One region of the Halomonas elongata DSM 2581 genome, then DNA from elsewhere that is predicted to be linked to it. Evidence: predicted binding sites of a transcription regulator. Region 1 holds the regulator's gene; each other region holds the start of a gene.
The links. Region 1 encodes sigma-54, which starts transcription at its own class of promoters, with help from an activator protein. Its sites were predicted from a motif close to TGGCACNNNNNTTGCTNT; they were not measured.
Positions count from the first base shown of each region.

Region 2: the regulator sigma-54 is predicted to act here: its motif matches at 1,929-1,946, upstream of HELO_RS12270 (ANTAR domain-containing response regulator).
Region 3: the regulator sigma-54 is predicted to act here: its motif matches at 2,069-2,086, upstream of HELO_RS00515 (P-II family nitrogen regulator).

Region 1 is NC_014532.2:1,070,751-1,074,021, forward strand. Features, by position in the region: gene HELO_RS04980 (PTS sugar transporter subunit IIA) at 1-142, opposite strand, end outside; gene hpf (ribosome hibernation-promoting factor, HPF/YfiA family) at 149-460, opposite strand; gene HELO_RS04990 (RNA polymerase factor sigma-54) at 561-1,982, opposite strand; gene lptB (LPS export ABC transporter ATP-binding protein) at 2,188-2,913, opposite strand; gene lptA (lipopolysaccharide transport periplasmic protein LptA) at 2,910-3,271, opposite strand, start outside.
Region 2 is NC_014532.2:2,617,202-2,620,472, reverse strand. Features, by position in the region: gene HELO_RS12280 (NAD(P)/FAD-dependent oxidoreductase) at 1-29, opposite strand, end outside; gene HELO_RS12275 (CmpA/NrtA family ABC transporter substrate-binding protein) at 287-1,300, opposite strand; gene HELO_RS12270 (ANTAR domain-containing response regulator) at 1,297-1,890, opposite strand; gene HELO_RS12265 (nitrate reductase) at 2,291-3,271, shown strand, end outside.
Region 3 is NC_014532.2:113,422-116,692, forward strand. Features, by position in the region: gene glnK (P-II family nitrogen regulator) at 1-226, opposite strand, end outside; gene HELO_RS00510 (ammonium transporter) at 382-1,623, opposite strand; gene HELO_RS00515 (P-II family nitrogen regulator) at 1,669-2,007, opposite strand; gene HELO_RS00520 (accessory factor UbiK family protein) at 2,300-2,641, shown strand; gene HELO_RS00525 (YifB family Mg chelatase-like AAA ATPase) at 2,734-3,271, shown strand, end outside.

The DNA of each region.
Region 1 (3,271 bases):
GACGGCTGAAGACCTCCTGGCTATCCAGGCTGGGTGTGTTCTGGGCGATGAAGGTGCTGAAGAATTCCAGCACGCGCTTCTTGCTCCCCCCGGGCACATCGAACAGGGTGCGCTCGGGGGGCAGTATGGTTTCCAGAGACATGACGGGTCAGCGTGCGCCGGCGGCGCCCTGGGCGCGCGCCTGGGATTTTTCCTTGTGTTTCACCAACTGGCGATCGAGCTTGTCGGCGAGGGCGTCGATGGCGGCGTACATGTCGCCGTCCATTGCTTCGGCATGCAGGTCGGCACCGGCAGCATGCAGGGTACAGGCAGCTTGTTGGCGTTCCTTCTCCACGGAGAGCGTGACTTGCACGGTGGTGATGTTGTCGTAATGACGTTCGAGGCGCGCGAGTTTCTCTTGGACATAGTCACGCAGGGCGTCGGTCAATTCCACATGATGGCCGGTGAGGTTGACTTGCATGACACGCTCCTTGCTCCTGGGATTGTGCCTCGATTGTAACCCTTTTTGGAGTCGAGCAAACCCCCTGTGTAAAGCGCCTTTCGCGCCCCGGTTCGGGAGGTCAGCGAAGGCGCTTGCGTTGGCTCGAGGACGGGATGTTCATCGCTTCGCGATACTTGGCCACGGTGCGTCGCGCCACTTCGATGCCTTCCTCGGCGAGCAGGGTGACGAGCTTGTTGTCGGAGAGCGGTTTGCGGGCCGGTTCCTCCTGGATGAGCTTGCGGATCCGGGCGCGGATGGCGGTGCTGGAATGGGCGTCGTCGCCACCGCCGACATGACTGGAGAAGAAGTACTTGAGCTCGAACACGCCGCGCGGCGTGTGGATGTATTTCTGGGTGGTCACCCGCGAGATGGTCGATTCGTGCATTTCCACGGCCTGGGCGATATCGGCCAGGATCAGCGGCTTCATGGCCTCCTCGCCGTGTTCCAGGAAATCCAGCTGGCGGACCATGATCTCGTGGCCGACCCGCAGCAGGGTGTCGTTGCGGCTGGACAGGCTCTTGAGCAACCAGCGCGCTTCCTGCAGGTGATCCTTGAGAAACTGGTTGTCCTGGCTCTTGTCGGCGCGCCGGATCAGGGCGGCGTAGTCGGGCTGAATGCGCAGTCTCGGCATGGCCTCGGGGTTGAGCTCGACCTGCCAGCCCTGTTCGTCGCGCCGGGCGATGAGATCGGGGATGACATAGTCGTCGCTGCCGCTGGCGAAGGTGCTGCCCGGGCGTGGATCGAGTCCTCTGATCAGGGAGATCACTTCGTCGAGGGCTTCGTCGTCCAGGCCGAGGCGCCGTTTCAGCAGGCGTCGGTCATCACCGGCCAGGGCCTCGAGAAACTGGCGGGCCAGGCGCCGGGCCTGTGGAAGCCAGGGGGTGTCCTGGGGCAGGGCGGCGAGTTGCAGCATCAGGCATTCCCGCAGGTCGCGAGCGAAGACGCCGGTGGGTTCGAATTGCTGTACGCGCAGCAGTACGGCTTCGACCTCGCGGCTGGACGGTCCCTCCAGCCCTTGGTCGCGCAGGCCCTCGCGGATGTCGTCCAGGGGCTGGTCCAGGTAGCCGTCGTCGTTCACCGCATCGATCAGGCTTTCGGCGATACGCGAGGCACGTTCCTCGAGGCCGCTCATGGCCAACTGCCAGGCCAGGTGACCCTGCAGGCTCTGGCCGGCTGCCTGGCGTTCGAAATCGGGGGCCTCGCCGCTGCCCGAGCCGCTCAGGCTTCCCAGGCCGGCGTCCTGATAGGTGTCGGACCAGTCGCTGTCGACGGTCAGTTCATCGGGAATCTCGCTGGCCCAGTCGTCCTCGGCCGTCTCGCCGACCGCCAGCTCGCCGAAGTCCTCGTCGAGCTCCAGCATGGGGTTGGATTCCAGGGCCTGCTGGACTTCCTGGCGCAGGTCGAGGGTGGAAAGCTGCAGCAGGGCAATGGCCTGCTGCAGCTGAGGTGTCATAGTGAGCTGGGTGCCGAGCCGCAGTTGCAGGGAAGCCTTCATGGCCATAGGAAAAGAGATCCGCTCAACGTGCGAGAAAACCCCACCCTAGTCCGCTGTCGCGGCGCATGCAAGCCCTTGTTCAAGCAATTATCATGCCATTGGCAATTTTCGTGCCTTGGCGATAAAGCATTCCTTATATCAGCTTGTTGTGATCAGACAGACTGGGGAAAGATGGGTGAGGGGCGCCATGCCGGACAGTGACCGGCATGGATCAGAGTCGGAAGTCCTGTCCCAGATAGACATCGCGCACCTGCTGGTTGGCGAGGATCGCCTCGGCGTTGCCCTCGGCGATGATCTGGCCGTCGCCGACGATGTAGGCGCCGTCGCAGATATCGAGGGTCTCGCGGACGTTGTGGTCGGTGATCAGCACGCCGATGCCGCGGGCCTTGAGCTGGCGGATGATACCCTTGATTTCGCCGACGGAAATGGGATCCACGCCCGCGAAGGGTTCGTCCAGGAGAATGAAGTCGGGTTCGGTGGCCAGGGCGCGGGCGATTTCCACTCGACGACGTTCGCCACCGGACAGGCTCATGCCGGCGTTGTTGCGGATGTGAGTGATGTGGAAGTCTTCCAGCAGCGATTCCAGTTGGGCGCGACGGCCGGCTCGATCGAGATCCTTGCGGGTCTCGAGGATGGCCATGATGTTGTCGGCCACGCTGAGCTTGCGAAAGATCGAGGCTTCCTGAGGCAGGTAGCCGATGCCGGCGCGGGCGCGCTCGTGCATGGCGGCGCCGGACAGGTCCCGGTCACCGATGGCGACTTGCCCGGCATCGGCACGAACCAGCCCCACGATCATGTAGAAGGACGTGGTCTTGCCGGCCCCGTTGGGGCCGAGCAGGCCGATGATGCGGCCCTGATCGATCTCCAGGCTGATGTCGTGGACCACGCGGCGGCCCTTGTAGCTCTTTGCCAGGTGGCGTGCATGGAGTGTCTTCATTGAGAATCCTGCTTCTCGGGCTCCAGGGTCATGCGTACTCGCTGGTTGCCTTCGACGCCCTCGGCGGCAGAGCGTGCCTGGACGACGCGGCGGTCGAGGAAGTATTCCAGATAGCCACCGTTGAAGGTGTCGCCGCCCCGGTGCAGTTCGGCCTGGTCGATGAGCTCCATGCGGCGCTCGGCGACGTGGTAGACGATGCGCTGCCCCCAGCCGCGTACCACGGATTCGTCGGGAGCGGGTTGCTGTTCGATGTAGGCGCGCTGGCCGGTGGCAATGGCCTGGGACAGCTGGCCGGCGTCGTTGCGGCGGATTTCCACCCGTGCGCCGGTCAGCAGCATGCTGCCCTGCTGAATGCGCA
Region 2 (3,271 bases), 1.5 Mb from region 1:
TCGGTGCTTGTGGTGGCATCGGGTCGCATATCGCAACCTCCTGAAAACGCAAAAAGACGTCCCTGCGCTCCCCGACATCGGGGGCGCTGAGACGTCTTTGTCCGAAAGCGTGGCGATCGCCGTTGATCGCCGGGTGCCGGTCCGGGGCAAAGAAGCTCGCGGATCGGCGTTGTTCGCTCAAGCGTCTTTCAAGTTCTACGCCATGTTCTTGAGAGTGCTTTTATATCATCTGGTTACAAGTGACTGTGGGGATCCTTTACCTGTTTCAGGTCGTGTCTCGTGCACGTCATTGGTGCGTGGCGGCATCGAAATGCGCGGGGCTGTAGCAGGTCGAGAGGGTGCGCATGTCGAGCACGCGACCGCTCTCGCGCATGTGCTGGTCGAGGTGCTCGGCGACATGGGACATGATCTCGGCGGTCGGGCGGGGATCGCCGACCAGGCTCTGCCACGCCGGCGGGGCATCGGGCGCCAGGGTCTCGAGGTGCTCGACGCTGCGATCCAGGTAGGGCGGCAACGCCAGCCAGCCCAGGGCGCGTCGGGCATGCTCCGGCGAGGCGTCGAGCCACTGGCTGGCCTTGTGCAGCGCACGAATCATTGCCGCCAGGGTAGTGGGATAGCGCAGCGCCCAGGAGGCCGTCACGCCCAGAACCTTCTCGGGATGCGCCGGCCATAGCTGGGCGCCGCTGGCGACGATACGCCCGACGTCGCGATGCCGGGCCAGGCTGCCCCAGGGCTCGCCGACGCAGAAGCCGTCGATCTCGCCGCTTTCCAGCGCCTCGACCATGCGGGGCGGGGGGAGGGCGCCCAGTGCCACCTGGCGATCGATGTCGATATCGGCACTGGCCAGCCATTCGCGCAGTTGATAGTGCTGGCAGGAGTAGGGGTAGACCATCGCCAGCCTGGGGGGATCGCCGCGGTGGTCGTGCAGTCGGGCGGCGAAGCGTCGGGCATTGTCGCGTGGGTCGCGATCCTCGCCGATGTCGTCCATGTCCTCGGACCAGCGCCGCGACAGCACGATGGTGTTGCCGCCACGGCCGAGGATGAACGGCGCCAGGGTCTCGCAGGGGGCACGTGACAGGCCGAGACTCATGGCCAATGGCAGGGGCGAGAGCATGTGGGCGCCGTCGAGCAGGCCGGAGGCGACTTTGTCGCGCAGCGTCGACCAGGCATTTTCGCGCGAAAGGGCGACCTCGAGCCCTTCGTCGGCGAAGAAGCCGGCCTCGCGGGCGATGATCGGCAGGGCAGCGTCGAGCAGGGGGATGAATCCCAGCGTCAGTCGTTCGAGTTCGGGCGTGCTCATCGTCCCTTCTCCAGTTGTTCGAGGATGTCGATCACGTTGCTGGCCACATCGCCGATACGCTGGCCGCGATCCATGGCCAGCTTGCGCAGCATGCGATAGGCCTGGGGCTCGTCGCAGTCCTGATGTTTCATCAACAGGCCCTTGGCGCGTTCGATGCGCTTGCGTTCGGCCAGTTGGGTGCGGGCCTGGTCCAGTTCGCGGCGCATCGACTGGAAGGATTCGAAGCGGGCGATGGCGACTTCCATGACCGCCTTGACCCGGCCCGGCACCAGGCCGTCCACCACATAGGCGCTGACGCCGGACTTGAGGGCGGCATGCATGGTCTCGGGGTCATGCTGGTCGGCGAAGAACACCACCGGACGTGGATTCTCGCGGTTGAGCAGCGACATGCTGTCGAGGGTGTCGCGATCGGGGGATTCCATGTCGATGATCACCACATCGGGCTGATGGCGGGCGACCATCTCGTTGAGGCTCGTCGGGGCCTGCAGGCGGCAGATGACCTCGTGGCCCTCGTTGGCGAGGGCTTCCTCGACCATGGCGGCCCGCACGATCTCGTCGTCGACCAGGAGGACTTTCAAGGGCTGAGGCATGGTGGCGTAGCTCGTTGCATAGGGGCGTTGCCCGATCTTTTGCAAGATGCGTTCCAGTTGTCGGAAATCCCCATGAATGGCAGCTATGTGCTTTCCCGGAGGCAGCGGCAGGAAGCGCAACGGCCTGGTATTGCACCGAGTCGGTGCGAGCGGGTTGGTGAGATGCGCCCGACCTGTGCGGCAAGCTTCCCGTTTACCTGTGGCGAGATCGTCACGGAGCGCGGCATCCCGGGGACCGGGCATTCCTGGCACGGGGCTTGCTAGATAACAAATGACCAGGATGGATCAAGGGTGATCCATTCATCGGCAAAGACGCCCACCGCTTCTCCGCAGCTTCGGCTGCCGTGAGGCGGTGGGCGTCGTCGTTTCGGCAAGTCGTTCACGACGGGAGGAAAGCGTCATGTCCAGGGCCTCAACGCAAGACGCACGCACCACATGCCCCTATTGCGGGGTTGGTTGCGGCGTGCGGGCCGAGATGCAGCAGGGCCGCATCGTCGGCGTCGAGGGCGACACCGAGCACCCGGCCAATCATGGCCGTTTGTGCGTCAAGGGCTCGGCACTGCACGAAACGCTGGGTGAACAGGGGCGGCTGACACAGCCGCGGCTGGATGGCGCCGAGGTCGACTGGGACACCGCCCTGGACGCCGTGGCCGGGCGCCTGGCCGAGACGCAGCGCCAACATGGCCCCGGGGCGGTGGCCGGTTATCTCTCCGGGCAGCTGCTCACCGAGGACTATTACGTCGCCAACAAGCTGTTCAAGGGCTTTCTCGGCACGCCGCATCTGGATACCAACTCGCGGCTTTGCATGGCCTCGGCGGTGGCCGCCTACAAGCGCTCGCTGGGGGCCGATGCCGTGCCCTGCAACTACGAGGACCTGGAGGACGCCGAGCTGGTGGTGCTGGCGGGCTCGAACCTGGCCTGGAATCACCCGGTGCTGTTCCAGCGGCTGCGCGTCGCCAAGACGCGCAATCCCCTGCTGCGGGTGGTGGTGATCGACCCGCGCGTCACCGACACCTGCGAGCTGGCTGATCTCTACCTGGGCGTGCGTCCCGGCAGCGATGCCCGCCTGTTCACCGGGCTGCTGGCCTGGATGGCCGCACGCGGCAAGCTCGATCGCGTCTATCTGGAACGCCACACCCAAGGGCTGGAGGAAACCCTGGCCGAGGCCCGTCAGGACGATGTCTCGATCGAGGCCATCGCCGCCGACTGCGATGTCGACCCCGAGCGCCTGGAGACCTTCTTCTACTGGTTCGCCAGCCAGCTCCACGTGGTGACGCTATATTCCCAGGGCATCAACCAGTCGAGCAGCGGTACCGACAAGTGCCAGGCGATCATCAATTGCCACCTGGCGGGTGGCAAGATCGGTTTGCCCGGCGCCGGT
Region 3 (3,271 bases), 960 kb from region 1:
CGTCGATGACCTGTTCGGTCATGTCGTTGTCCACCGCGACCTCGAGCTTGACCTTGGGCAGGAAGTCGACCACGTATTCGGCACCGCGATAAAGCTCGGTGTGGCCCTTCTGGCGGCCGAAGCCCTTGACCTCGGTGACGGTGATGCCCTGGACGCCGATCTCGGAGAGCGATTCACGTACGTCGTCGAGCTTGAACGGCTTGATGATGGCGGTCACCAGTTTCATGGTCTTGTCCTCGCATGGTTCGTGTGCCGACGGCGACGCACGCCGTCCTTGCTGGCCTCATTGTGACAGAGCATACACCCGCAGCGAATAGAATAAAAAAAGCCCCCTTGCGGGGGCCAAGCAGGAGCACGCCAGCTCACTCGGGACACATCGCCTCACTTCTTGGCGACGTTGAACTCGGGGTAGGCCTCGAGACCGCATTCGGCCAGGTCGACGCCTTCGTATTCCTCTTCCTCGCTGACCCGGATGCCCATCACGGCCTTGAGGATCAGCCAGACGATCAGGCTGGCCACGAACACCCAGACGAAGATACCGAAGATACCGATGATCTGGGCGCCGAAGCTGGCTTCGCCGTTGGACAGCGGGACCGCCAGGACCCCCCAGATGCCGACCACGCCGTGGGCGGAGATCGCACCGACCGGGTCGTCGAGCTTCAGCTTGTCGAGGCAGACGATGGAGACGACGACCAGCAGGCCACCGAAGCCACCGATCAGGGTGGCACCCAGGGCACTGGGCGACAGCGGGTCGGCAGTGATGGAGACCAGGCCGGCGATGGCACCGTTCAGTGCCATGGTCAGGTCGGCCTTGCGGAACCAGGCCTTGGCCAGGATCAGGGCGGCGATCACGCCACCGGCGGCAGCCGCGTTGGTGTTGACCAGGACTTGCGCCATGTTGTTGGCGGAGGTCACGTCGGACACCTTCAACTCGGAGCCGCCGTTGAAGCCGAACCAGCCCAGCCACAGGATGAAGGTACCCAGTGTCGCCAACGGCATGTTGGCGCCCGGGATGGCGTAGATGGCCCCGTCCTTGCCGTACTTGCCCTTGCGGGGGCCGAGCACCAGCACGCCGGCCAGGGCGGCAGAGGCACCGGCCATGTGCACGATGCCGGAACCGGCATAGTCGGAGAAGCCGATCTCGGCCAGCCAGCCGCCGCCCCAGGTCCAGTAGCCGGAAACCGGGTAGATGAAGCCGGTCAGGATCACCGAGAAGATCAGAAAGGCCCACAGTTTCATGCGCTCGGCGACCGCGCCGGAAACGATCGACATGGCGGTGGCCACGAACACGACCTGGAAGAAGAAGTCGGCGCGGGCGGAATAGTAGGGCGCGTCATCGCCGCCGGCCATGACCGCATCCACGGAGTTCTCGCCACCCAGCAGGAAGCCCAGGCTGGGCAGGATGCCGCCGGCGCTGCTGGAGTACATGAGGTAGTAGCCCACCAGCAGGTACATGGTGCAGGCGATGGCGAACAGGGCGATGTTCTTGGTCAGGATCTCGGCGGTGTTCTTGGAACGGACCAGACCGGCCTCGAGCATCGAGAAGCCGGCGGCCATCCACATCACCAGGGCGCCGCAGACCAGGAAGTAGAAAGTATCGAGCGCGTAAGCAAGCTCTGTCATGACGAATGTCTCCGTATCGGGAACAGGCAGGAAGGCGGTCGGCGATCAGACGGCGTCGGCGCCACGCTCGCCGGTGCGGATGCGGATGACGTCTTCCAACGGGGTCACGAAGACCTTGCCGTCGCCGATCTTGCCGCTGTTGGCGGCATTGCAGATCGCGTCCAGCACGGTATCCAGTCGATCGTCGTCCACCGCGACCTCGACCTTGACCTTGGGCAGGAAGTCGACGACGTACTCGGCGCCGCGATAGAGCTCGGTGTGGCCCTTCTGGCGACCGAAGCCCTTGACCTCGGTGACGGTGATGCCCTGAACGCCGTTGTCGGCGAGCGCCTCGCGGACATCGTCGAGCTTGAAGGGCTTGATGACGGCAGTGATCAGCTTCATCCCGATTCTCCCTTGTTCGGTGAACGCGGCACGTTGCCGCGCGGTGCATAGTTGTCCTGATGAAGCGCGAATCGTGCCAGGTGGCGGGATATTGCTGACTTTTCATGAACCTGTGACTAGCGCGAGGTATCGCTGAGCAAGGAAAGTGCAATGCGGGGCCGGCTCATGCACAGGATTGGTGCCGGGGTGGCGGCGCCATGCCCCACAAGGTGGCAGGCATAAGGAATGCGGCGAGGAGCCGCCTTGCGTATCCTGTCGGTAGGTTTTCCACAATACGTTCAGGAGAGTCAGCATGGTCAGCCAGGACCGCATCAGCCGCTTGGCCCAGCAGATCGGGGAGCGCCTGCAGGGGGCTTCCCAGGCCCCGGAAGATGTGCAGAAAGGGGTGCAGCAGGTGGTGAAGGGCGCCTTCGACCGCCTCGAGCTCGTCTCGCGGGAGGATTTCGACATCCTCATGGATGTCCTGCAGCGCACACGCGGGCGGGTCGAAGCCCTCGAGAAACAGGTCGCCGCCCTGGAAGAGGCCCTGGACGCTTCCGCCGCCGCCGATGAAGATGCCGAAGAAGTCCGGGAAGCCGAGGTGGGCAGCGACTCCCCCGAGGAAGACGCCGGCGCCGGAGAGACCGGACGGTGAAATCCCGGGCGCGCTCCGTGTCACTGGTCTAGCCTGAAAAAGCGAGACAAGGAAGTCTCTCCAAGAAGGTACAGTGGCGCGAGGGAACGCCTATGACGCTGGCGATCATTCGCACCCGGGCGGGCCTCGGCCTGGAGGCGCCCGAGGTGCTTGTCGAGGTACACCTGACCAACGGCCTGCCTGGCATCACGCTGGTCGGGCTGCCCGAAACCGCCGTCAAGGAAAGCCGGGAGAGGGTGCGCAGCGCCCTGGTCAATGCCGGTTTCGAATTTCCGCTGCGGCGTATCACCCTGAATCTGGCGCCCGCCGATCTTCCCAAGGACGGCGGGCGCTTTGATCTCCCCATCGCACTGGGCCTGCTGGTCGCTTCCGGACAGATTCCGCCCGAGGCCCTGGCCGAGGTGGAGTGTGTGGGCGAACTGGCGTTGGACGGCGGCCTGCGCCCGGCGAGCGGGGTGCTACCGCTGGCCATGGCCACGCGGCAAGCGGGGCGGCGCTTGATCGTGCCCCGAGCCAACGCCGACGAAGCGGCCCTGGCCGGTGATCTCGAGGTTCTGCCCGCCGAGCATCTGCTGGAGGTGGTGGCCCATCTTCTCGGGCAGGAAACCATTGCCGCCCATCGGCTACAGG